2 linked regions of the Paraburkholderia fungorum genome follow. The protein of the gene in region 1 interacts with the protein of each later gene in a pairwise test. Links are inferred from orthologs where the notes say so. Each region holds a gene or a part of one and is shown on either strand. Other genes may lie near its edges.

Region 1 (8,147 bases):
GGTCGTGCTGCTCAGGCGTCATTTCGCGGACCAGCGCGCCGGTTGCGCGCCACATGGCCGCGACGCGCTCGACCGCTTGCGGCGAGTTCTCGGCTAACGGGCACAACACGACATTGCGGCCGACGTACAAATCGGGCAGCGCGGCATTGACCCCACTCGACTCCCGACCCGCAATCGGATGCCCCGGTACGAACTGACCGATCCGCGCGCCGAGCGCTGCACGCGCGGCGGCGACCACGTCCGACTTCGTGCTGCCCGCATCGGTGACGATCGTGCCGGCGTCGAGAAACGGCGCGATGCGTTCGAGCAGCGGCTGCGTCTGCGCGACCGGAGCCGCGAGCAATACGAAATCGGCGCCGGACAGCGCGTCGCGCAACGCGGCATCGTCATTCAACGCCGCTGCGCCGTCGATCACGCCCAACTCCAGCGCCCGCTCGCTCGAAGCCGACGAGCGCCCCACACCGATCACGGTGCGCTCGCCGTCAGCCTCGCCGCGCTCGCGCAATGCGCGCGCAAGCGATCCGCCGATCAGGCCGACACCAAAAATCACCAGCTTGTTAAAAGAAAACGCGGCCACGTCGATCACACAAAAGGCGCGCAAGTCGTGCCGACAAGCGCGCGGGTCAAGGATTACCGCTTACGCGGTAGCGAGCGTCTTTTCGAGCGCCGCGAGGAATGCTGCGTTTTCTTCCGGCAGGCCGATCGTGATGCGCAGCCATTGCGACAACCCGTAATTGCCGACCGGACGCACGATCACCCCCTGCTTCAACAACGCCAGATTCACGCGATTGCCGGCCGCATCGTCGTTGCCGACACGCACCAGCACGAAGTTGCCATCCGACGGCACGTATTCGAGGCCGAGCTTGTCGAATGCGTCAGTCAACAGCCGATAGCCTTGCGCGTTAAGCGACGCACTCTTCTCGAGGAACGCCTTGTCGTTCAACGCGGCGATTGCAGCCGCCTGTGCCAGCGTGTTCACGTTGAACGGTTGACGCAGGCGGTTCAGCAGATCGGTCAGTTCAGTTTGCGCGATTGCAAAGCCGACGCGCAGACCAGCCAGCCCAAACGCCTTCGAGAACGTGCGCGACACCAGCAGATTCGGATAACGGCGCACCCACGCAATCGAGTCGTAGCGCTTTTCTTCCGGCAGATATTCGGTGTACGCCTCGTCGAGCACCACGACGACGTGAAGCGGCACCTTGTCGAGAAACGCCTCGAGCTTTGCGCCTTCGATAAACGTGCCAGTCGGGTTATTCGGATTCGCGACGAAAACGAGGCGAGTGTCGTCGGTGATTGCGGCAAGTATTGCGTCGAGGTCGTGACCATACTTGACGGCCGGCACGACGATCGCGCGGGCGCCAACGCCTTGCGTGGCGAGCGCGTAGACCGCGAACGAATACTGCGAAAAGACGATCGACTGACCCTTTTCCACGAACGCATGCGCAGCGATTTCGAGAATGTCGTTGCTGCCGTTGCCCAGCGTGACCCACTCGGCCGGCACGTCGTAGCGCTCGCTCAGCGCGGCCTTCAACTCGAAACCATTCGAGTCCGGGTAGCGGCCGAGTTCGCTGGCGGCCTGCACCATCGCGTTTTTCGCCGACTCGGGCATGCCGAGCGGATTTTCGTTCGACGCCAGCTTCACGATGGTCGCTTCGTCCAGACCGAACTCGCGGGCCACTTCCGAAATCGGCTTGCCGGCGATGTAAGGCGCGATCGCGCGCACGTAAGAAGGACCGAAAGACGCTGTCATGAATATCTCCGAACGACTATGAATTAATGATTGTGCGGCTGGGCGGCGTGTTGTCGCCCGAATGCTGTTGTTTGCGACGCGCCTGTGCGCGCCGCCTGTTCCGTGGCTTGCCCGGCGATTACCGGGCGCGCGGATACGACCCGAGTATCTTCAGGAACGCAGCTTTTTCGCCGAGTTCGACGAGGGCGGCCGACACGGCTGGATCGTCGCGATGACCTTCGACGTCGATATAGAAGTAGTACTCCCACGTGCCGACGCGGGCCGGACGCGACTCGAAACGCGTCATCGACACGCTGTGGCGCGCGAGCGGCTCCAGAAATTTCACCATTGCACCCGGCTCGTTCACTACCGACACGATCAGCGAAGTCTGGTCATAACCGCTGGCGCCAGACGGCTGCTTGCCGATCATCACGAAGCGCGTACGGTTATGCGGATCGTCCTGAATCAGCGCGTTCACCACTTGCAGACCATAGTGGGTCGCCGCGCGATCGCCGGCGATTGCCGCAACCGTCGGATCTTCCGCGGCCATGCGCGCGGCCTCGGCATTGCTCGACACCGCTTGCCGCTCCAGATGCGGCGCGTTCGTCGACAACCACCGCTGACACTGCGCCAGCGCCTGCGCATGCGCGCACACGCGCTTCACGCCAATGAGATTGCCGCTCAGCGTCAACAGATTGTGGTGAATCGGCAAAGCCAGTTCGCCGCCGATCGTGAGCTGCGTTTGCAGCAGCAGATCGAGCGTGCGCGACACCGCGCCTTCGGTCGAATTCTCGACCGGCACGACGCCGAATTCGGCAGCGCCCGCCTCGACCGAACGAAACACTTCGTCGATCGACGGGCACGGCAAGCCTTCGATCGACTGACCGAAGTACTCGTGCATCGCCTGCTCGCTATACGTGCCGACCGGCCCGAGATACGCGGCCTTGATGGTCTTTTCGAGCGCGCGGCTCGCCGCCATGATCTCGCGCCAGATCGCGCTGATGTGCTCGCTCGCGAGCGGCCCTTCGCTCATGTCCTGCAGACGCGCGATCACCTGCTGTTCGCGCTCCGGCCGGAACACCGGCGCGTTGAAATGCTTCTTGACCTCGCCCACTTCGAGCGCCACCGCGGCGCGCTGGTTGAGGAGCGCGATCAATTGCGCGTCGAGCGCGTCGATGCGCTCGCGCAGAGGTTTGAGTCGGGTATTAAGTTCGTCGTCCATGCGTGAAAACGGCCCTGCCGGTAGCTGCTGCACAAATGCGTGCTGGAAAGGATACGCACACCTGCCAGTCAATCTGACTCAGGCGTTACGCTGTTCGAATTCCTTCATGTATTCGACAAGCGCTTTGACGCCTTCGAGCGGGACGGCGTTATAAATCGACGCCCGCATGCCGCCGACGGACTTGTGGCCCTTTAGCTGCACCATTCCCCGGGCTTTCGCGCCGGCCAGGAAATCATCGTTGCGCGACTCATCCGCGAGGAAGAACGGTACGTTCATTCGCGAGCGCGAGCCACGCTCGACCTTGTTCAGATAGAAGCTGCTCGAATCGATCACGTCGTACAGCAGCTTCGACTTCTCGATATTCAACGCTTCCATCGCGGCAAGGCCGCCCTGCTTTTTCAACCACTTGAACACGAGCCCGGCGATGTAAATCGCATAGGTGGGCGGCGTGTTGTACATCGAATTATTCTCGGCGACGGTCTTCCATTCGAACGCCGACGGACAGATCGACTGCGCGCGATCGAGCAGATCTTCGCGCACGATCACCACCGTCACGCCGGGCATGCCGATATTTTTCTGCGCACCGCCGAACAGCACGCCGTATTTGGCGATGTCCATCGGGCGCGACAGGATGTGCGACGACGCATCTGCAACCAGCGGAATGTCGCCGAGGTCGGGAATCTCGAAGGTCTCGACGCCGTGAATGGTCTCGTTTGTGCACAGATGCACATAAGCCGGATCGTCCGACAGATTCCACTCCGCGCGCGTGGGCGCACGCGTGAAACCGTCCGCCGTCTGACCGCTCGCGGCCAGGTGCGCGGCGCCGTACTTCTGCGCTTCCTTGAACGACTTCTGCGACCACGAACCGGTGACGACGAAATCTGCACGCGGGTTGGCGCCGAGCAGATTCATCGGCACGATTGCGTTTTCGGCCAGACCGCCGCCTTGCAGGAACAGAATGCGGTGGCTCGCCGGCACGTCGAGCAACTCACGCAGATTGGTCAGCGCTTCCTCGTGAATCGACATGAATTCTTTGCCGCGATGGCTCATTTCCATCACGCTCATGCCACTGCCCTGCCAATCGAGCATCTCGTCGGCCGCCTGACGCAGCACTTCTTCAGGCATGGCGGCCGGACCGGGAGAGAAATTAAAGACGCGCATCGTGAAGTCCTGGAAGCAGGCGCGAAACAAGAAAGATCGCGCAAAAGTCGGCGAAGGTGGCAACCGGGAAGGTCACCACGATGAAGCAGGCCATGTGAATCTGACGACGCGGGTTCGTGAGCGCGGATATTCAGAAACGGATTTGCTGCAGCGTTTTTCCGTGTTTCCGCAAATTTCGCGTCGAAAAAGAAAATGGCCGTCTGCGCGTGTGCGCAAACAGCCATTATCGCATTGTCATCGCCAACCCGCCAAACCCGGCGCGCCGTACAACCTGTCTGGCACGCCCTTCAAATAGCGGTCTGCGCGATGTCAGCGCAGCCTTTCGACCTGGTGCTTACTTAGCCGGCTTGACCGCGGCGACTTCCTTGTCTGCCTGGTCACGCGTAGCCTTGATCGATTGCGGCATGTACTTTTGCATCAAGCCGTTCACGACGTCGCGGCCAACCTGGTCTTGAACCTGGATGAACTTGCGGCCGGTCGGGCTCTTGTAGAACGCCGTCAGATCCTTGATTTCCGACGTGCTGTAGTACTTCGCGTATGCGTCGTACTGAGCTTGCATCGCGTCCTGACGGAAACCGTCGGTTGCGAACACTTGACCTGCGCCGTCAACCAGCTTCGGCACGGCGTTCTTTTGCAGAGCCGGGACGGAAGCCTGCTTCTGCTTGTCCGTCATCGACTTGTTTTCGCTCAACGCGTCAGACAGGATGGCCGGAACCAGTTGCTTGGCTTGCATTTGCGCGCTGTTGCCGATTGCGCCAACCAGCTTCTGTGCGTCGATTGCGTCCAGCAGGTCCTTGATAGCAGCCTGCTTGGCCGGATCAACCGGTGCTGCAGCAGCAGCCGGAGCCGCCGGAGCCGGGCTTTGCAGAGCTTGAGCCATAGCGAAGGTCGGCACGAGGGCAGCCAGCAACATCAGCTGTTTGAATCGTTTTTGCATCATTACTCCCTGAGAGAAATTAACTTGAACTGCGCGCTGCGCAGGAGATGCGCGGGACCTATGCAGATCCGGCGCGCCAATGTTCCTGCGCAGCTTAGCTTTCAACCATTAACTGAGACTGAAACTGCCGACGCGATCAGGCTGCGCCACCGTCTTCACCGCCGCTACCGCCTTCGGCAGGACCTTCGGCGTCGCCTTCCACATCACCCTCTGCTTCCGCCTCAGCAACCTGTTGCAGACCGGAAAGCTTGGTCCCTTCGTCAAGGCTGATGAGTGTAACACCTTGGGTTGCGCGGCCCATTTCCCGAATTTCCGACACACGCGTACGGATCAGCACGCCGGTATTGGTGATCAGCATGATCTGCGCTTCCTGATCGACCAGCGTGGCGGCGACGACCTTGCCGTTGCGCTCCGAGGTCTGGATGGCGATCATGCCCTTCGTACCGCGCCCGTGACGGGTGTACTCGATGATCGGCGTACGCTTGCCAAACCCGTTTTCGGTAGCCGTGAGCACCGACTGCTGCTCGTCGCCGGCCACCAGCAACGCGATCACGCTCTGCCCGTCTTCGAGCTGCATGCCACGCACACCGCGTGCCTCACGGCCCATCGGACGCACGTCGTTCTCGTCGAAGCGAACCGCCTTGCCGGAATCGGAGAACAGCATGACGTCGTGCTGACCGTCGGTGATCGCTGCGCCGATCAGGTAATCGCCGTCATCCAGACCGACCGCAATAATACCTTTGCGCAACACGCGGCCAAAGGCTTCTAGCGGCGTCTTTTTTACCGTTCCTAACGCGGTGCCCATGAAGACGAATTTGTCGGCCGAAAACTCCTTGACCGGCAAGACAACCGTAATCTTTTCGCCTTCCTGCAACGGGAAGATATTGATGATCGGACGGCCCCGCGAGTTCCGCGAACCTTGCGGAACTTCATAGACCTTCACGCTATAAACTCGACCGCGATTCGAGAAGCACAGAATGTGATCGTGCGTGTTCGCGATGAACAGCGTGTCGATCCAGTCGTCTTCCTTCATCGCCGTGGCCTGCTTGCCGCGCCCACCGCGCTTCTGCGCGCTGTATTCGGACAACGGTTGCGACTTCACGTAACCCGCGTGCGACATGGTCACGACCATTTCCTGCGGCGTGATCAGGTCTTCGGTATTCAGTTCGGTAGCGTTCAGCTCGATCTTCGAGCGGCGCGCGTCGCCGAATTCGGCTTTGATCGACGTAAGTTCGTCGACGATGATGGCCGTGATGCGTTCCGGGCGAGCCAGAATGTCCAGCAGGTCGGCGATCTGCGCCATCACTTCGCGGTACTCGCCGATGATCTTGTCCTGCTCCAGACCGGTCAGGCGTTGCAGACGCATCTGCAGAATTTCCTGAGCCTGGGTGTCGGACAAACGGTAGAGACCGTCGGTCTGCATACCGAACGACGGGTTCAGACCGTCAGGACGATAGGCTTCGCGACCGCCGGCCGACGCGTTATCCGTCTCGGCGCGCGACAACATTTCGCGCACCAGCGACGAATCCCACGGACGCGCCATCAATTCCTGCTTGGCGATAGGCGGAGTCGGCGCGGCCTTGATGATCGCGATGAACTCGTCGATATTGGCGAGCGCGACAGCCAGGCCTTCCAGTACGTGACCGCGTTCGCGCGCCTTACGCAGTTCATATACTGTGCGGCGGGTCAAAACTTCCCGGCGATGCGACAGGAAGCACGCCAGCATTTCCTTCAGGTTCAGCAGCTTCGGCTGGCCGTCGACCAGCGCGACCATGTTCATGCCGAAGGTGTCCTGAAGCTGGGTCGCCTTATACAGATTGTTGAGAACGACTTCCGGCACTTCGCCGCGCTTCAGCTCGATCACGACGCGCATACCGCTCTTGTCGGACTCGTCGCGGATGTCGGAAATGCCCTCGAGCTTCTTCTCGTTGACCAGTTCGGCGATGCGTTCCAGCAGCGAACGCTTGTTCACCTGGTACGGCAGTTCGTCGACGATGATCGACATGCGCTGACCGCGGTCGATTTCCTCGAAGTGCGTGAGGGCCCGCATCACCACGCGGCCACGGCCGGTGCGATAGCCGTCGCGCACCCCGGCCACGCCGTAGATGATGCCGGCGGTCGGGAAATCGGGCGCCGGAATGATCTCGATCAGTTCGTCGATCGTGGCTTCGGGGTTCTTCAGCAGGTGCTGGCATGCGTCGACAACCTCGTTGAGGTTGTGCGGCGGTATGTTGGTGGCCATGCCGACCGCAATACCGGACGAGCCATTGATCAGCAGATTGGGAATACGCGCGGGCAGAATGGCCGGCTCGTTTTCGCTGCCGTCGTAGTTCGGCGTGAAGTCGACCGTTTCCTTGTCGATGTCGGCGAGCAGTTCGTGGCCGATCTTCGCCATGCGGATTTCGGTGTACCGCATCGCGGCGGCATTGTCGCCGTCGACCGAACCGAAGTTGCCCTGGCCGTCCACCAGCATGTAGCGCAGCGAGAAGTTCTGCGCCATGCGGACGATGGTGTCGTAAACAGCCGTGTCGCCGTGCGGGTGATATTTACCGATGACGTCGCCGACAATACGCGCCGACTTCTTGTAAGCACGGTTCCAGTCGTTGTTCAGTTCGTGCATCGCGTATAGCACGCGCCGGTGAACCGGCTTCAGGCCATCGCGAACATCGGGAAGCGCACGCCCCACGATCACGCTCATCGCGTAATCGAGATACGAACGGCGCATTTCCTCCTCTAGGGAGATTGGCAGAGTCTCTTTGGCGAATTGATCCATTATCCGTATCTTTTACGTGCCAAGACGCGGGATTAACCGCGCCTTCGCGTAAGCATTGCAGGCGCAATACATCACGCGATTCTAACATGCCGCGAATCCGCTCCCGCCGAGGGTACGTATACCTATTAGCAGGGCAGTCACGACAGCCGCCTGGACTCACCATTTTTTACACCTTTCAGGCGCGATTCGTGCGTGGGGCAATCCGCCGCTCAGCCAAGACTGGCGGCGTCTCCGGCGCGATTGCTTCTGTTGCGCATGCACCACATTTGAAGGGTGAATTGATCGGGGGCGGATTTTTTTATCGTCGGAAGGGAACGATATGGCA
Region 2 (16,448 bases), on another replicon or contig:
CCAGATGATTCCACAGCGACAACCCGCCGCAAACAAATCGAGCCCAAATATGGAAACATCGATGGTCTATGTCGTCGACGACGACGAATCCGTGCGGCGCGCGCTGGTTGGCCTGCTGCGGTCAGTGGGGCTTTCGGTCGAGACGTTTGCGTCGTCACAGGAATTTCTCGACCATTCGAAACAGGACGCACCCAGTTGCCTGATTCTCGACGTCCGCTTACGTGGCGAGAACGGACTGCAGTTTCAGGACGCAATGGCAAGCCGCAATCTGCGCATGCCGGTCGTCTTCGTGACCGGCTACGGCGACATTGCCATGACGGTCAAAGCAATGAAAGCCGGCGCGCAGGATTTCCTCGCGAAACCATTTCGTGACCAGGACATGCTCGACGCCGTATCGAACGCGTTGGCAAAAGACCGCGAAAGAATGCTGGCCGAGCAATCGGTGCTGTCGTTGCGCGCGTCTTATGACTCGCTCACGCCGCGCGAGCGCGAAGTGGTGAGTTTCGTGCTTGCCGGGCTGCTCAATAAACAGATCGCTTCGGAAATGAATGTCAGTGAAGTCACGGTGAAGATGCACCGCGGACAGGCGATGCGGAAGATGGCGGCCCGCTCGGTGGCCGACCTGGTCCGCAAAGTGCAAACGTTGGGCGTCGAACCTGGAGTCAAAAGCGACACGCTTCGCCGTAGCCCGGCTTGATAAAGGCCGCGTCCAGCACGCGGACCCGGGCCCCTTGCGGCTGACCTGCCGCGTGCGAACCGCTCTGTATGACGAAACATGCGATGGAGCGTGCGGCGCTCCATCGTTTCGATCCAGCGCCTGCCAGAACGCTCAACCTCCTTTCGAATAGGTGAACCCCCTGCTCTGGAGGTCGACCATAAACGACACCACGCTCGGGACCAGCACGACATCCGGAATCAGGTTATTAGTCAGATCAGCCGCAATCCTGTCGGCCGATGCCGCAGGCCGCCCGGCCGAACTCTGAAGCGCACGCGAGATAGCGTGAATGGAATCGTGACAGGCGATAAAGACCGCTCCGCGGCGCTGTAGCGAAGTCACGTTGTTATTCGCCGGGCCGTAAAAACCGGCCACGTTTTCAATGCTGTCCGATCGCGACACACCTGCTTTTTCGACGATCAGCGTGTTCGTTGCGAACTTCGGTCCCGCGAGCGCGGCGAGGTTATACGTGTCCCACATCGGTTGCGCGAACAACGCCAGGTGAGCAAGACCGTGGGTCGCGGAAACGGCCAGAAAATCCGCATTCCTGTTGGCAAAGACCTGCCCGTTCATTGCTTCGCGCATCAGTCCGGGCCATGGTCCCGCGAGATCCGTGTTTTCCCAGACCTGACGGGCTTTGGACTGATACTGCAACAGCTGCTCGGCGGCATCGAAATCCCAATACTGGCGATCCGTCAGCATGAACGGCACAGACTCGAAATTACGACGACGGGGCGCCGCAGCGAGCCGTTTGCCGAGTTGCGTGAGCGTCGTTGCACCATCCAGCCCCGCTAACATCGCGACGTCATGTGCTTCCTTCGCTTCTGCACGCCGTTGCGGCAGAAGCGCGGCGACGGACAGCGCGGCGAAACCCATCGTTCGAAGAACGTCCCGGCGTTTTGAACCTTGCAGAGTAGTCGACATATCAAACCTCATGATTGGTATATGGGTGTCTCTCAGGCGATGTGGGTCTGGACGCGCCGTGCGCACGCCAGCCCCACAGCTCGATTCAATAAGCACTGCTCGACTTGCGTACGAGTTCAGCAACGCCGGCCTTCATGGCCGCGATCGTCTTGGCGTCGTGAATGCCGTAGCGCTCTGCGATCCGGTCGAAGTTGGTGTAGCTCACCCACGTTCTGCCACGCTCGTCTTCCCAGACCGCGACACGCAACGGCAATTCGCTCGCGATGCCCGGTTGTTCCTGCATCAGCATGGTGCCGGCTGCCGGATTGCCGAACACGAGTACTTCGGTCGGCCGCATGCTGAGTCCCGCCTGCTCGGCGTTCATCTGATGATCGAAGTGCGCAAAGATCTGGCCATTCGCCGCTTTGATGTTCTTTTCAAGGCGTGCCACCGTTTCCTTCACGCCGAATACACTTTCATAGGTGGACGTTTGCGCGGGATCGTTACCCGAGCCCAAACGGGCATCGTAGGCCGAGGCGATGCGTCGCGCGAGATCCGTCAGATCGACGCCTTCGGTATTGGCGAGCAGTGTCACGCAAACCAGTTCGTCGGGATTGGTGAAGCGGCTCAAGTAAGCGCTATAGCCCGGCGCGTTGCCTTTGATATCCATGAAGCCCTTATGCTTCGTGAACTGCCATCCGGCCATGGCCGGCACGACCATGCCGTTGTCGAGCCGGGTCGGCTTATAGACCAGATCACGGTGCGCCGCCTCTTTGATCACCTCGTTGCCGGCCAGTGCAATATCCCAGGTGCTGACATCTTCGGCCGAAGCCCATAGCGAGCCGAAGGCAAACGCGCTCGACGAAGTCGCGGGCCGCGCATCGGTCAGTTGTCCATTGACCAGCCGGTAGCCGGCGGAAGGTTCAACGGGATTGATATAGTGGCCGTCGCCGGTGAACAGGTGGTGGCGCATGCCGGTCTTCTCGACCGGGTCGATAGCGGCATGCTCCGGAAAGTCTTCGATGAACATGGTGTGAGTCAGATTCAACGGCTTGATCTGACCGTTCCAGATGAAGTCGTGGTAGCTCATGCCGCTAGCCGATTCGATCGCCATGCCGAGCAGCAGAAAATTCGTCGCACTTTGCGCCACGGCGGTCCCTGGCTTGAATGCCAGTTTGCTGTCTTTCACCAGATCGACAAGCTGCTGCGGCTGATACTCGCGGGTCGCGTCATAGCCGGGCGCCTGTCGATAGTCGGCGAGACCCGTTGCGTGTTGCAGCAATTGCATCACAGTCAGCTTCGACCAGGCCGACGGCAAGCCTTGAACATATGTCGCGACCGGTGCGTGCAGATCCATCTTGCCGGCTTCGACCAGCTGCATCACCGCGACTGCCGTATAGCCCTGCGTGATCGGTCCGATATTCCAGAGCGTTCCCTGAGATGCCAGCAGTTTCTTCGTGGTGTCGCTTTCACCATATCCTGCGACGCGCGGAATATAGGGAGCTTCGACAATGGCCATGGTCAAGCCGGAAATGTGCTTTTCCTGCATGAAATCGGCAATCATCGTGTCGATGCTTTGTCCGTAATATTCCAGGCGCGCGTCGCCTCGCTCTGCATAGGTTGAGGGCGATGCGAACGACAATGCCATGCCGACGGACAAGACTGCGGCGGCCAGGCTGAGGCTAGATGTTTTCATTTGATGTGCTCCGCAAATAGAACGTTGTTTATTCGTGGGATGCGCTTTTCAACGTTGTCGCTAATGCGCTCGGTCCCAACCGGAAGCCGGATTCATCTGTATCCGGATGTGACCAGCTTAGATTTGGCGGAGGTTGACGACCATCGTACCTTCGGCGTCCGAAGGGTAGTCTTATCAGTACTTCAGGGTATCCATTAGTATTGGATTCGCCCGTTTTTTGGGCGGCACGCGCGAATTGGTTCGGGCTTTCCGCAGTCGGCAAGCTGGCCGGCGAGAGCGTCGACACTTCTGACAATCGGCGCAGATCTCGATGCACATCTATTCAGTTATCCCGTGCAAATTGGGCGCCGTCGTCGTCGGCGACGCGACGCAGAGTTGCGGTCCGTGTCTGCTACGAAGGGATCGTGCAAATAGGCGGAGAGTCGATTGGAGTATTGCGCCGCCACTCATCATCCGACAATGAGCAAGCTTAAAAGTATGGGCGAACGGTTTTTCGGCCGTCACTCCAAGCGCGACTTGTTCATTCTGTGCATGTACTAGTACCTGTGCTACAGGCTGAGACCGCGTGATCTTGTCCTGTCGCTAGCTCACACGACGATCATCACACTGTTCGCCCATGCTGAAGGGCCGACAAGGGACGACCTCCACGTTGGTATGGGTAACCCCGTCGAAGGACCATGCGCAGCTACACGTTCGCAGAATGGTGTGGACACGTCGCCCCCTCTAATCTTCTTACAGCACGGTCGAATACGAACACGGACAAAACGGATCGCTGGAGCGACCCCCGTACGCAGCGTTTGTATTCACCCGGCTCGACATTCGTGCGTTGTTTGGCCGACAACCCAGTCGGCACACCCCGACCTCGTCGATCTTTTCCGCAATCACTCGCCACCCGGCGTTCAAAGGAGTTGCCATGAAATCCTTCGCTTCCCTCATCGTTGCCACGAGCTTTTTCATTGTCCCCCTGTGCGGATTCGCCCAGCAAACCAACGCCTCGCTCACCCGCGCCGAAGTGCGCGCAGAGCTGGTTCAGATAGAAAAGGCGGGATATTCGCCGGCAACCGGTGATCACCAGACGTATCCCGCCGATATCGAGGCTGCCGAAGCTAAATTAAGCACCGAGGGCACGGCTGCCGCGACAAGCAGCGTAGGCGGTTCGACGAATCGCACTGAGTCCGGGCGGCGTCACAACCATGCAATGAACGACAACTGCGTGGGTCCGGCGAGTTACTGCACGCCTTATTTCGGAAGCTGACAAACGGCAAACAACTCGCGCGGTTCGCCCAATCGGCCCGTTGTTCGGCCGGAACACGGCGAACCGCCTCATTTTTGCCGTAGGCATGCCATGACGCCATGTCGACAAGACTTACCAGATATACGTTGGTATGGGTCGCACAGCTCATTTCAGAATGGTGGCGTGCCATCAGTCTGTGCATATTAAGTTATCCGATATGAAATCGGCGTCATGTTGTCACGCGGCGATGTCAAAGACATCTGACTATGGAATGGAGGCCCCATGGAAAACCTGAAAAACTGGCGACCAGCCTGGCTGCCGTTGATCGTACTGACCGGTCTGCTAACGACTTTCCCGCTATCGACACTTGCCCAGCATCGGGCTGCCCCCGACCCCATGGAAAAGCCGTTTCTCGCTGAAAACAATGAGGCGATGAACCGGATGATGACCGGTATGGCGGCCGCGCCAAGCGGTGATATCGACGACGACTTCGTTGCCATGATGCAGCCGCATCATCAGGGCGCGATCGACATGGCGGAAGTCGAACTGCGCTACGGCCACAACGAACAGTTGCGACGCATCGCGCAGGAAATCATCGTCGATCAGCAGCAGGAGATTGTTGCGATGAACATCGCGCTAAACCGCGCGCCACCGCCGCCCGCGCCCGTCCCGACGCAGATGCAACCGGTTCTTTCGCCCCAGACCGCGCCTCATCAAACGGGCATGCAGATGCCGATGCCCGCTAACGCTCGCCAAGTCCTGCGATGAGTGCCCTCACATTCCCCGGAGATACCAAATGAAGCAAATCTGCATTCTGCTAGTCACACTGGTGGCCACCGCTTTCGCACACTTGCCCGCAGCCTGCGCAGGCCAGGCTCCGGGCGCGTCGAGCGATCCCAACGTGCCGATCAGTCATCACGACCGTGTCTATGCGTCCGAGCAATTCTCGAACACGGTGTCGATCATCGATCCGGTGGACAACCATCTGATCGGGGTGATCCGTCTCGGCGATCCGTCGCCCGGCAACTTCAGCCCGCTTTATAAAGGCCAGGTGCTCGTGCACGGCATGGGTTACTCACCCGATCACCGCACGCTAGCCATCGTGGCGATCGGCTCCAATTCGGTGACGTTCATCGACACAACAACGAACGCGATCAAACACACGACCTACGTGGGCCGCTCACCGCACGAAGCGTTTTACACGCCGGACGGCCGCGAAGTCTGGGTGACCGTGCGCGGCGAAAATTACATCGACGTGCTCGACGCCGGGACCTATGCCGAAAAAACCCGTATCGTCACGCCAGCGGGACCCGGCATGACGATTTTTTCTACCGACGGAAAATATGGCTATGTATGTTCGTCGTTCAATCCGGAAGTCGATGTGATCACGGTGGCCGACCATCAGATCGTCGCGAAAGTCACGCAGGACAGTCCATTCTGCCCGAATATCGCGGCGACCCCGGACGGCAAACAGGTGTGGTTTACGCTGAAGGACATCGGTAAAACGCAGGTGTTCGATGCTCATCCACCGTTCTCGCTGATCAAGACTCTCGACACGGGGCCGATCACCAACCACGTCAACTTCGCCGTCAATTCAAAGGGATCGTTCGCCTACATCACGGTGGGCGGACTCAATGCGGTCAAGGTGTTCCGCACGGACACCTTCGCGCAGGTCGCAACGATTCCGGTCGGCAACATGCCACACGGCGTCTGGCCATCCGGCGATGGCTCGCGCATCTACGTCGGACTCGAAAACTCCGACACGATGACGGCAATCGACACGCGCACCAACAAGGTCATCGCGGTTGTCCCGATCGGTCAGGCGCCGCAGGCCATCGCGTATGTGTCGAATGCCGTTCCGGAAGGCGATGGCACCCAGAACATGCAACCACTCGGTGTAGCCGGCCAGGCTGCACATCTATCGATGGTGGGCGTCGACCATGCTGATGCGGCGGCCGCGCCAACCAGTGTCGTGCTATACGAGCAGGGCGTGGTGCAGGTCCTGCAGGCATCCGTCACGGGCCTGCAACCGAAGCAACCCTACGTGCTGGGACTCAGTGGTTCTGCGGATGGAAGCGGACCGGTAGAGCCGCTTGCGCGTTTCATGACCAACCCGGCTGGCTCGGCAATCGTCGACGCGATAGGGCAGATCCGGCAAGTGGTCGCGCCGGGACCCACGGAAATCTCTCCGGAAGGAGTCACGCGACGCTACCTCGTCATTGCCCCGACGGTCGAAGGCAAAACGGGAAATGCCGTGCAGGTCCAGTCGCTGTGATGGACGACCGATACGCCGCATCAAGGTGGCCGCGCTGACGTAGAGTGAAGTGAAGTTGTCACCAAGAACGAAGTAAAGTCGTCAATGGCTGGTTTGGCGTGTTGTACGCTGCAATGATGGGGCGTCGATCATTGGAAGATTTTCAAGCGCCTCCTCCCTATCTGCGAGACGGGCTGGAGGTCGCAATCGTCAATGCCAAGACGAAATCTGACTGCAATACGATCATGGAAATATCGCGCGATGGCGATACGATGTTCCTTGCGCCTGGACGCAAATCCAAGGGGCTGTTCCCCTATGTATAGGGCAACGGAGCCCATCTACCTCATCAAAAAAATAAACTTGGGTTGCACGAAGCTCGTAGATTTATGCAACCAAATTCGCCAGCTCGAACATGGCGGACATTGTAATTTCAATGTGACCCATATTGGCGTTGCTATCGCGAATAGCGAAAGAATAGATAAGGGTCGACGCGGAACCAATCAATTCGTGTCGTAAACGACATTAATTGATGAACTCCACAATTCCTCCTCCACTCCCACAACCGCCGATACCTTTCTGGCGGAAGGCAGCCGGAGTCGAACCGACCTGAGAACGTCTGACGCCCTCAACTGGGTTTGAAGCCCAGCCGTACCACCGGATACGAATGCCTTCCTACGGTGATTGAACTACGTGAACTAAAGATCAAAGCAGATCGAGCCAGCGACTATCCGTGCGCATCAGATGCAGGCCACGGTGGAAGCGAGTATACCCAACGCGGTCGAAGAACTCCAAAAGCTGGATCGCGCGTTTTCGTCCCAATCCGGTGACATCGCGAAACGGTGCGGCAGCTACCGTCCCCGCGTTCTTGGCCGCTTCGGCCGCCGCGATCGAAGCGAGTTCGCGGATCACGTCCTGATGATAAAAAAGATCGTGGACGACCTGAAAAAGCTCGCCCTGACGCGCGAGTTTGCGCATCAACTGGCGCATGCGATCTTCGGACACGCCCTGCGCACTCGCCAGATCGCGCACCCACGGCGGATCGAAACGCCCCGCCTTCACCGCCGGCAGAAGCGCCGCCGCGAGCGCCTGATCGGCGGCGTCGAGCGTCACGGCATGACCGGGCAAATGCAGCCACGGTCCACGCCTGACCAGCTCACCGCGCGCAGCCGCATCATCGATCAGCGCGCGCCAGAGTGCGTCGTCGGCCAGAGGCGCAGCAATGCGCCGCAAGCGCGACACGTCCGGCCCCAACTCATCCGGTGAGCGCTCGTGATATTGCGTCAGCGACGCGATCACGCGCGCGCTCAACGCCTGCCACGACGCATCGGCAACGAGCAGCGCGTCGTGCCCAGGCAACTCGACCACGCGCGTGTCCGAAGGCAAGGTCAAAGCACTCGCGGACCTACCCGTGAGCCGCTCCAGCAACGCACGCGATAAACCGAGCGGTGCTCTCGCGAACATCGCGTCGAGCGTGCCGGTGTCGAGCATTGTCCGGATTGCATCGAGCCACGCCAGCCGTTCAGCCGAGCGGCGTTTGCGCGACGGCGCGAACGGATCGAGCACCTGTCCGCCGCCAATCGTGCGATCAGCCTGCGCATTGCGCACGACAAACCGGTCGCCCGGCACCGCGCATATCGGCCGCTCGAACACCAGTTGAACGCGCGCGCGCTGACCGGCGCCGAGCGTGTCGCTCTCGAGTAAAGCAACATGCGCGACCTGATGCTGCGTGCCCAGATGCACATGCACCGGCGTCCAATGTTCGAGCGTGACGGATGCGTCGGCAAGCAAGGTCAGTGCGACATCGATGCGCTCGGACGCTTGCGACAAACGCGAATCGACGATCCAGTCGCCACGATCGATCGCGCTCTTTTCGATACTCGCGAGATTCAATGCGCAACGCTCGCCGGCGCGTCCCGTTTCGGCGGGGCGGTTTTGCGCATGGATGCTGCGTACGCGCACCGGCTGATTCTTCGGCGCAAGCAGCATCGTATCGCCGACGCTCACGCTGCCGGCGACCACCGTCCCCGTCACGATCGTGCCCTGCCCTGCGAGTGTGAAAACGCGATCGACGGCAAGCCGGAACAGTCCGTCGGACCGCCGCTTATGCCACGCGACGGCCGCGCCGAGAAGGTACGATTTCAGCGCGGCCACACCCGGGTCGTTAGCTTGCGTTGCGCAGGTTTCAAACACGGGTGCGGCCTGCAACACGCTGCCGCTCAGAAACGCAGTCACCTCGTTGTGCACGTCGCGCAGACGCTGTTCGTCCACCCGGTCGACCTTGGTCAACGCGACCGCGCCGCGCTGAATGCCGAGCAATTCCACAATCGCCAGATGCTCGCGCGTTTGCGGCATCACGCCGTCGTCGGCGGCGATCACGAGGAGCGCGAAATCGATGCCGCTCGCGCCCGCCGTCATCGTGTGCACGAGTTTCTCGTGACCCGGCACGTCGATAAAACCGAGCACGTCGCCGTTATCGAGCGGCACGTACGCGTACCCCAGCTCGATTGAAATGCCGCGCGCCTTTTCTTCTTTCAGACGATCGGTGTCGACGCCCGACAGCGCCTTCACCAGACTCGTTTTGCCGTGGTCGATATGCCCGGCCGTACCGACGATCATGCGTGCTCGCCCTTCAGTTGCCCGATCAGTTGCGCTTCGTCGGCGGCTTCGAGGCAGCGCAGGTCGAGGCGCAATGCGTCGTCCGCGATCCGGCCGATGACCGGTCGCGCCATCTCGCGCAGCCGCTTTTCCAGCGCCAGCAATTGCCGGCCGCCGCGTTTGCCGTCGGCCATCCTGACGACGAGGCCGTAGCTCGGCAGCACATCGATGGGCAACGCGCCGCTGCCGATCTGGCTGAACATCGGCTCAGACACCACCGCATAGCGCTCGCCAATCGCACGCTGCAATGCAGGTTGCACGCGCTCGGCGGCGAGACGGATGTCGTCGGCGGAACGGGTCAGCAGGCGTAATGTGGTCAGGCGTCCCACGAGCTTTTCCGGCGCGCGATAAAGCTGCAACACCGGCTCCAGCGCGGCGAGCGTCAACTTGCCGACGCGCAGCGCGCGCTTCAACGGATGCTTCTTGATCTTCGCGATCAGATCGCGCCGGCCGACGATCAAGCCCGCCTGCGGGCCGCCAAGCAGTTTGTCGCCGCTGAACGTGACGAGATCGGCGCCCGCTTCGACGGTTTCGCGCACAGTCGGCTCGCCCGGCAATCCCCATTGGCTCAGATCGACGAGCGTGCCGCTGCCGAGATCGACTGCCACCGACAGACCGCGCGCATGCGCGAGCGGCGCGATTTCGTTCAGGCCGACTTCTTTGGTGAAGCCGCTAATTGCGTAATTGCTCGCGTGGACTTTCATCAGCAGCGCGGTTTGCGGGCTGATCGCCTCGTCGTAATCCTTCAGATGCGTGCGGTTGGTCGTGCCGACTTCGCGCAGCTTCGCGCCCGCACGGCTCATGATGTCGGGAATGCGAAACGCCCCGCCGATTTCAACCAGCTCGCCGCGCGACACGATCACTTCTTTCTTCGACGCCAGCGCGGACAACGTGAGCAGCACCGCCGCCGCGTTGTTGTTGACGACGGTCGCGGCTTCGGCGCCGGTCAATTCACAAATGAGTTCATCGATCAGGTCATCGCGGTCGCCGCGCTTGCCGGTGTCGAGATCGAATTCGAGGTTGGCGGGTTGCGTGAGCGCTTTCATCACGGACTGCACGGCTTCGTCGGGCAACAACGCGCGCCCGAGGTTGGTGTGCAATACGGTGCCGGTCAGGTTGAAGACGCTGCGCAAACGTGATTCGTTGCGTCGGCGCAAGGCGCGTTCAACCGATTCGCGAAGCTGTGCGACGTCGAGCGCGTTGACGGCCGCATCGCCCGGTTGTGCGTTGAGCGCAGCCACGCGCCATTGATCGAGCGCATCGCGCAACGCGCCGAGCACCTGGGTGCGCCCAAACTCGGTGACGAGCGCCGCAAATTCCGTCGATGCAATGACCTTTTCCACCGACGGCACGCGTGCCATCAGCGCGCGCAATTCAGAGCCGCTTACGTCGCTCACGAAGCCATCCTTTTATTTTGTCGAGCCTGGTCGATGCTTAATCGGGCTCACTCGCAGACTCATCCGCCGAGTCACCGTCGGCCTGCTCAGGCCACAGCCACGGATGCGGCGACGCACGCCGGTAACCTTCCGCCCCCATCAACAGATCCAGCGTGAGACTGGCGAGGTCGTCCGCGAACGGCTCGAAATCGTAGTCCTTCGACTGAATGCCGATTTTGCGGTAAGTATGGCATTCGTCGCACGATTCCGCCTTCAAGGCGGCGTTCTTCGATTCGGCTTCGCGCGTAGCCTCGTCCGCTTCCGGCGAGCCAACCACATGGTACGCAATGCCCTTGGTCGAATCGCAATTCGAGCATTTCGAGCGGACCATATGCCATTCGGTCGCGCACAAGCCGCACTGCAGATAACGGTAATTGTCGTACGAACCGCCCACGCGCAGGATGCTCGCGACCGGGTGCGATCCGCAAACGGGACACAAACCGAGCGTCTCCAGATACGGGACTTCGCGTTTGTCGATATCGGCGGCGAGATCGGTCCAGACTACTTGCAGCGCGGCCATGATGAACGGCGCGCTCGCCGGATCGACCTCGTCGAAACGCTGCGCAAAAATCGCATCGGCTTGCGCTTCGAGCGCGGCCGGATCGATGGTGCGCAAGCGGGCGATCAATGCTTCGAGCGGCGGCGTCAACGGCCCTGCGGCCTGCAACTTGTCGAGCAACTGACGCAACACGCCATGCCACGCCGGATCGCGCATGCCGGACAGCGCGGGAATCAACGGCATCGAATGCTCTTGCGCGCTCGCGATCAACTCGCGGCTCGGCGGTTGCGCCTTGAAGCCCGTGATCACCGCCTGCTGTGCATCGGCGAGCACGGCCATCAACCTCAAATAACCGGCGATCGGATTGTTGAGCGCCGCCAGTTGACGCAAACGCGCGGCACGCGGTGCGAACACGGCAAGACGCTCCGGCGTGCGGATGCGAGGAATCGACGTGTGATCGAGCGACTCGATATCGCCGGCTTCAAGAATGCGTTGGACCAAAGTATCGACCTCTGAAAACTGAAAAGCCGCCGCTGTTCATCATCGAACGAAGGCGGCGGCTCATGGTGCCGCGCACCTGGAGAAGCGCGCGGCCTGACTTGCCTGAGACTGAACCACTACTTGCCGATGATTTCCTTGAACCAGTTCGGATGATGCTTTCTCGCCCAGCCATACGTGACCGTTCCGCGCGTCATGGCGCCGATCGATCCCTTGATCCACAACGCTGCATAAATATGCACGACGATGCCGACGATCAGCACGAACGCAGCCGCCGCATGAACCACCGCCGCGAAGCGAATCACCTCGATCGGAAAATAGAACGAGAAATAGCGCCGCCAGATCACGATGCCGCTGGCCAGCAACGCCAGCAAACACAGCACCATCGTAAAAAATAGCAGCTTTTGGCCGGCATTGTACTTTCCGATCGCGGGGAGTTTTTCCTCGCGATTGTTGAGCACGTCGTCGATCTGCTTCATCCACTGGATGTCCGCGCGGTCGAGATAATTGTGATGCCAGAAGCGCAACGCAAGAATCAGGAACGACACGAACATCACGCAGCCGACGAACGGATGCAGAATGCGCGTCCATTGTCCGCCGCCGAAGATCGCGTAAAGCCACGACATCGCCGGATGAAACATCGCGAGCCCGGACAGCGCCAGCAATACGAACGTGATGGCGGTAATCCAGTGATTCGTGCGCTCGTTCGGCGTATAGCGCTGGATCAGGCTATGACCGTTCACGTCTTTCAGGTCGGTCTGCTCAGGGTGCTTCATTGGATGCCTCCCTTGAACGGCGTACTTCATCGGCTTCATGCTGGGCTTCGGCTTCATCCGCCTCGCTGACCTCGTTCGGACCCACGCGCGTGTAGTGGAAGAACCCGGCCACCGCCGCGAACGCAATACCGGCCAGCGCCAGCGGCTTCGCCAGCCCCTTCCACACCGAAACCATGATGCTGATCTTCGGATTGTCCGGCAAACCGTGATACAGCGACGGCCGGTCGGCGTGATGCAGTACATACATCACATGCGTGCCGCCGACACCCGCCGGATCGTATAGACCAGCGTTCTGAAAACCGCGTTCCTTCAGATCGACGATGCGGTCGGCCGCCTGCTGATGCATGTCTTCCTTGGTGCCGAACATGATCGCGCCGGTCGGGCAGGTCTTCACGCAAGCCGGCTCCTGACCCACCGCCACGCGATCCGAACACAGCGTGCACTTGTACGCGCGGTTGTCCTTCTTCGAAATGCGCGGCACGTTGAACGGGCAGCCGGTCACGCAATAACCGCAGCCGATGCAGTTTTCCTCGTGGAAATCGACGATGCCGTTCGTGTACTGCACGATCGCACCCGGCGACGGACACGCCTTCAGGCAGCCCGGATCTTCGCAATGCATGCAGCCGTCCTTGCGGATCAGCCACGACAGATCGCCCTCGGTGTTCTCGTACTCGGAGAACCGCATGACGGTCCACGAATGCTCGGTGAGATCGGCGGGATTGTCGTACACCCCGACGTTCTCGCCGACTTCATCGCGCAGATCGTTCCACTCCATACAGGCGGTTTGACACGCCTTGCAGCCAATGCACTTCGACACGTCGATGAGCTTGGCGACCGTGCCGGTGACCGGCTCCCGCACCTGCGGCGGGGGCGTGGTCGTTGCCGACAGGCGTCTGATATCCAGTGATTGCAGTGCCATCTCTTTTCCTTATGCCTTTTCGACCTTGACGAGGAACGACTTGAATTCCGGTGTTTGGGAATTCCCATCGCCCACCGAGGGCGTTAGCGTATTGACGAGATAGCCCGGCTTCGTGAGTCCCTTGAAGCCCCAATGCAACGGCAACCCGACTGTCTGTACCTTCTTGCCTTCGATCATCAGCGTTTTGATGCGCTTGGTGACGAGCGCGACCGCGAAAATATGCCCGCGGTTTGACGACACCTTGACGCGATCTCCCGCCACCACGCCAACCTCCTTCGCCAGCTCCTCGCCAATTTCCACGAACTGCTGCGGCTGGATGATCGCGTTCAGATGCGCGTGCTTGGTCCAGTAATGGAAATGCTCGGTCAGACGATAAGTGGTCGCCGTATGCGGGAAATTCTCGTGCGTGCCGAACGCCGCCCTGTCGTCCGGGAACACGCGTGCGGCCGGATTGCTGACCACCAGCTTGTTGTCCGGGTGCATCGGGTTGTAGCCGAGCGGCGTTTCGAACGGCTCGTAGTGTTCGGGGAACGGCCCTTCGACCATCCCGTCGCGCGAGAAGAAACGCGCCACGCCTTCCGGATTCATGATGAACGGATTCATACCGTTTTCAGGCGGCTCGTCGACCTTGAAGTCCGGAACGTCGGCGCCCGACCACGTCTTGCCGTTCCACGCAATCAGCTTGCGCTTTGGATCGAACGGCTTGCCGCTGACATCGCACGACGCGCGGTTGTACAGAATGCGCCGGTTCGCCGGCCATGCCCACGCCCAGTTCAGCGTATTGCCGATGCCGGTCGGGTCGGAGTTGTCGCGGCGGCCCATCTGGTTGCCCGCCTGGGTCCACGATCCGCAGAAGATCCAGCAGCCGCTCGCGGTGCTGCCGTCGTCGCGCAATTGCGCGAAGCTCGCCAGCTGCTCGCCCTTTTTGGCCAGCACCTTGGTCTTGTCGGTCGGATCGGTGACGTCGGCGAGTGCCTTACCGTTGAACTCCATAGCCAGTTCTTCGGGCGTGGGGCTTTCCGGGTCCGCGTACGGCCAGCTCATGTTCAGGATCGGATCGGGATACTTGCCGCCGTCCTTTCGATAAGCGTCGCGCATGCGCAGCCACAACCCTGACATGATTTCCAGATCGCTCTTGGATTCGCCGGGACCTTCCGCGCCCTGCCAGTGCCACTGCAGCACACGGCTGGAACTGACCAGCGATCCGCGTTCTTCCGCGAAACAGGTGGTCGGCAAACGGAATACTTCGGTCTGGATCGACGCGGTATCGACGTCGTTGAATTCGCCGAAATTCTTCCAGAACTCCGACGTTTCCGTCGCGAGCGGGTCCATGATGACGAGCCACTTCAGCTTGGCCAGACTCGCGCCGATCTTCGCCTTGTTCGGCGCCGCGGCGAGCGGGTTGAAGCCCTGCGCGATGTAGCCGGTCATCTTGCCTTGATTCATCAGCTCGAAGACCTGCAGCATGTCGTATGACTTATCGAGCTTCGGCAGATAGTCGTAACCGAAGTTGTTCTGCGCGGTCGCGTTATCGCCCCACCACGACTTCATGAAACTGACATGGAACGCGCGATAGTTGCGCCAGTAGCTCAACTGGTTCGGCCGCAGCGGCTGGGTTGCGCGCTTGGCGATGTACGCGTCGAAGTCCTGCTCGGCTTCCATCGGCAGCGTCATGTAGCCCGGCAACAGGTTCGACATCAAACCGAGGTCGGTCAAGCCCTGAATGTTCGAGTGACCGCGCAGCGCATTCATGCCGCCGCCCGCGATGCCGATATTGCCCAGCAGCAACTGCACCATCGCGCCGGTGCGGATGATCTGCGCGCCGACCGAGTGATGCGTCCAGCCGAGCGCGTACAGCACCGTGCCGGCACGGCCGGGCACCGCCGTCGACGCAAGCATCTCGCACACGTGAAGGAACTTGTCCTTCGGCGTGCCGCAGATTCGCTCGACGTGCTCGGGCGTGTAGCGTGAGTAATGCTGTTTCAGCAGTTGATAGACGCAACGCGGATTCTGCAGCGTCGGATCGACCTTCGCAAAGCCGTCGTCGCCGCGTTCGTAGTCCCACGAGCTTTGATCGTATTTGCGCTTGTCGGCGTTGTAGCCGGAAAACAGACCGTCGGTAAACGTAAAGTCGTCACGGACGATGAACGACATGTCCGTGTAATTTTTCACGTACTCGTGCTGAATCTTGTCGTTAGTGATCAGATAGTTGATCACCCCACCCAAGAACACGATGTCCGAGCCGGTACGGATCTGCGCGTAATAGTCCGCCACCGACGCCGTGCGCGTAAAACGCGGGTCGACCACGATCAGACGCGCCTTGCGGTGCGCTTTCGCTTCCGTCACCCACTTGAAGCCGCACGGGTGCGCTTCGGCCGCATTGCCGCCCATTACGAGAATCACATCCGCGTTCTTGATGTCGACCCAATGGTTCGTCATCGCTCCACGGCCAAACGTCGGGGCAAGACCTGCCACCGTCGGGCCGTGTCAGACACGTGCTTGATTGTCGAATGCGAGCATGCCAAGACTGCGGACAGTCTTGTGCGTCAAATAACCGACTTCATTGCTACCGGCCGATGCGGCAAGCATGCCGGTGGTCAGCCAGCGGTTGACCTTCTTGCCGTCTTCAGTCGTTTCGACGAAGTTGGCGTCGCGGTCTTCCTTCATCAGCTTCGCGATGCGGTCGAGTGCGTCTTCCCACGACATGCGCTTCCACTCGTTCGATCCGGCCGCGCGGTACTCGGGATACTTCAGACGGCTCGGACTATGAATGAAGTCGATCAGGCTCGCGCCCTTCGGGCAAAGCGTGCCGCGATTGACCGGATGATCGGGATCGCCCTCGATGTGAATGATGCTGGACTTC

The links.
Region 2: the proteins of serC (region 1) and selB interact in binary tests that used the Escherichia coli proteins (3 or more experiments, as listed by UniProt). The link is inferred for Paraburkholderia fungorum from one-to-one orthologs.

Annotation. Positions count from the first base shown.
Region 1 is NZ_FNKP01000001.1:2,970,975-2,979,121, forward strand. The notes cover bases 2,072-5,001. They hold serC (3-phosphoserine/phosphohydroxythreonine transaminase), read right to left. Parts: upstream 4,113-5,001; coding sequence 3,030-4,112; downstream 2,072-3,029. Other genes in these bases: pheA (prephenate dehydratase), read right to left, coding at 2,072-2,951; BLS41_RS13135 (hypothetical protein), read left to right, coding at 4,075-4,407; BLS41_RS13140 (DUF2059 domain-containing protein), read right to left, coding at 4,447-5,001. Outside these bases: BLS41_RS13115 (prephenate dehydrogenase), read right to left, coding at 1-586; hisC (histidinol-phosphate transaminase), read right to left, coding at 638-1,750; more of pheA, read right to left, coding at 1,869-2,071; more of BLS41_RS13140, read right to left, coding at 5,002-5,049; gyrA (DNA gyrase subunit A), read right to left, coding at 5,186-7,822. UniProt on the Escherichia coli protein: Catalyzes the reversible conversion of 3-phosphohydroxypyruvate to phosphoserine and of 3-hydroxy-2-oxo-4-phosphonooxybutanoate to phosphohydroxythreonine. Is involved in both pyridoxine and serine biosynthesis.
Region 2 is NZ_FNKP01000002.1:276,286-292,733, reverse strand. Bases 6,962-9,961 are described here. They hold selB (selenocysteine-specific translation elongation factor), read right to left. Parts: upstream 9,419-9,961; coding sequence 7,505-9,418; downstream 6,962-7,504. Other genes in these bases: selA (L-seryl-tRNA(Sec) selenium transferase), read right to left, coding at 9,415-9,961. Outside these bases: BLS41_RS17620 (response regulator transcription factor), read left to right, coding at 50-697; BLS41_RS17615 (thiosulfate dehydrogenase), read right to left, coding at 830-1,762; BLS41_RS17610 (serine hydrolase), read right to left, coding at 1,725-3,314; BLS41_RS17605 (DUF4148 domain-containing protein), read left to right, coding at 4,228-4,569; BLS41_RS17600 (DUF305 domain-containing protein), read left to right, coding at 4,831-5,316; BLS41_RS17595 (YncE family protein), read left to right, coding at 5,345-6,823; more of selA, read right to left, coding at 9,962-10,854; formate dehydrogenase accessory protein FdhE, read right to left, coding at 10,892-11,893; BLS41_RS17570 (formate dehydrogenase subunit gamma), read right to left, coding at 12,010-12,666; fdxH (formate dehydrogenase subunit beta), read right to left, coding at 12,653-13,585. UniProt on the Escherichia coli protein: Translation factor necessary for the incorporation of selenocysteine into proteins. It probably replaces EF-Tu for the insertion of selenocysteine directed by the UGA codon. SelB binds GTP and GDP.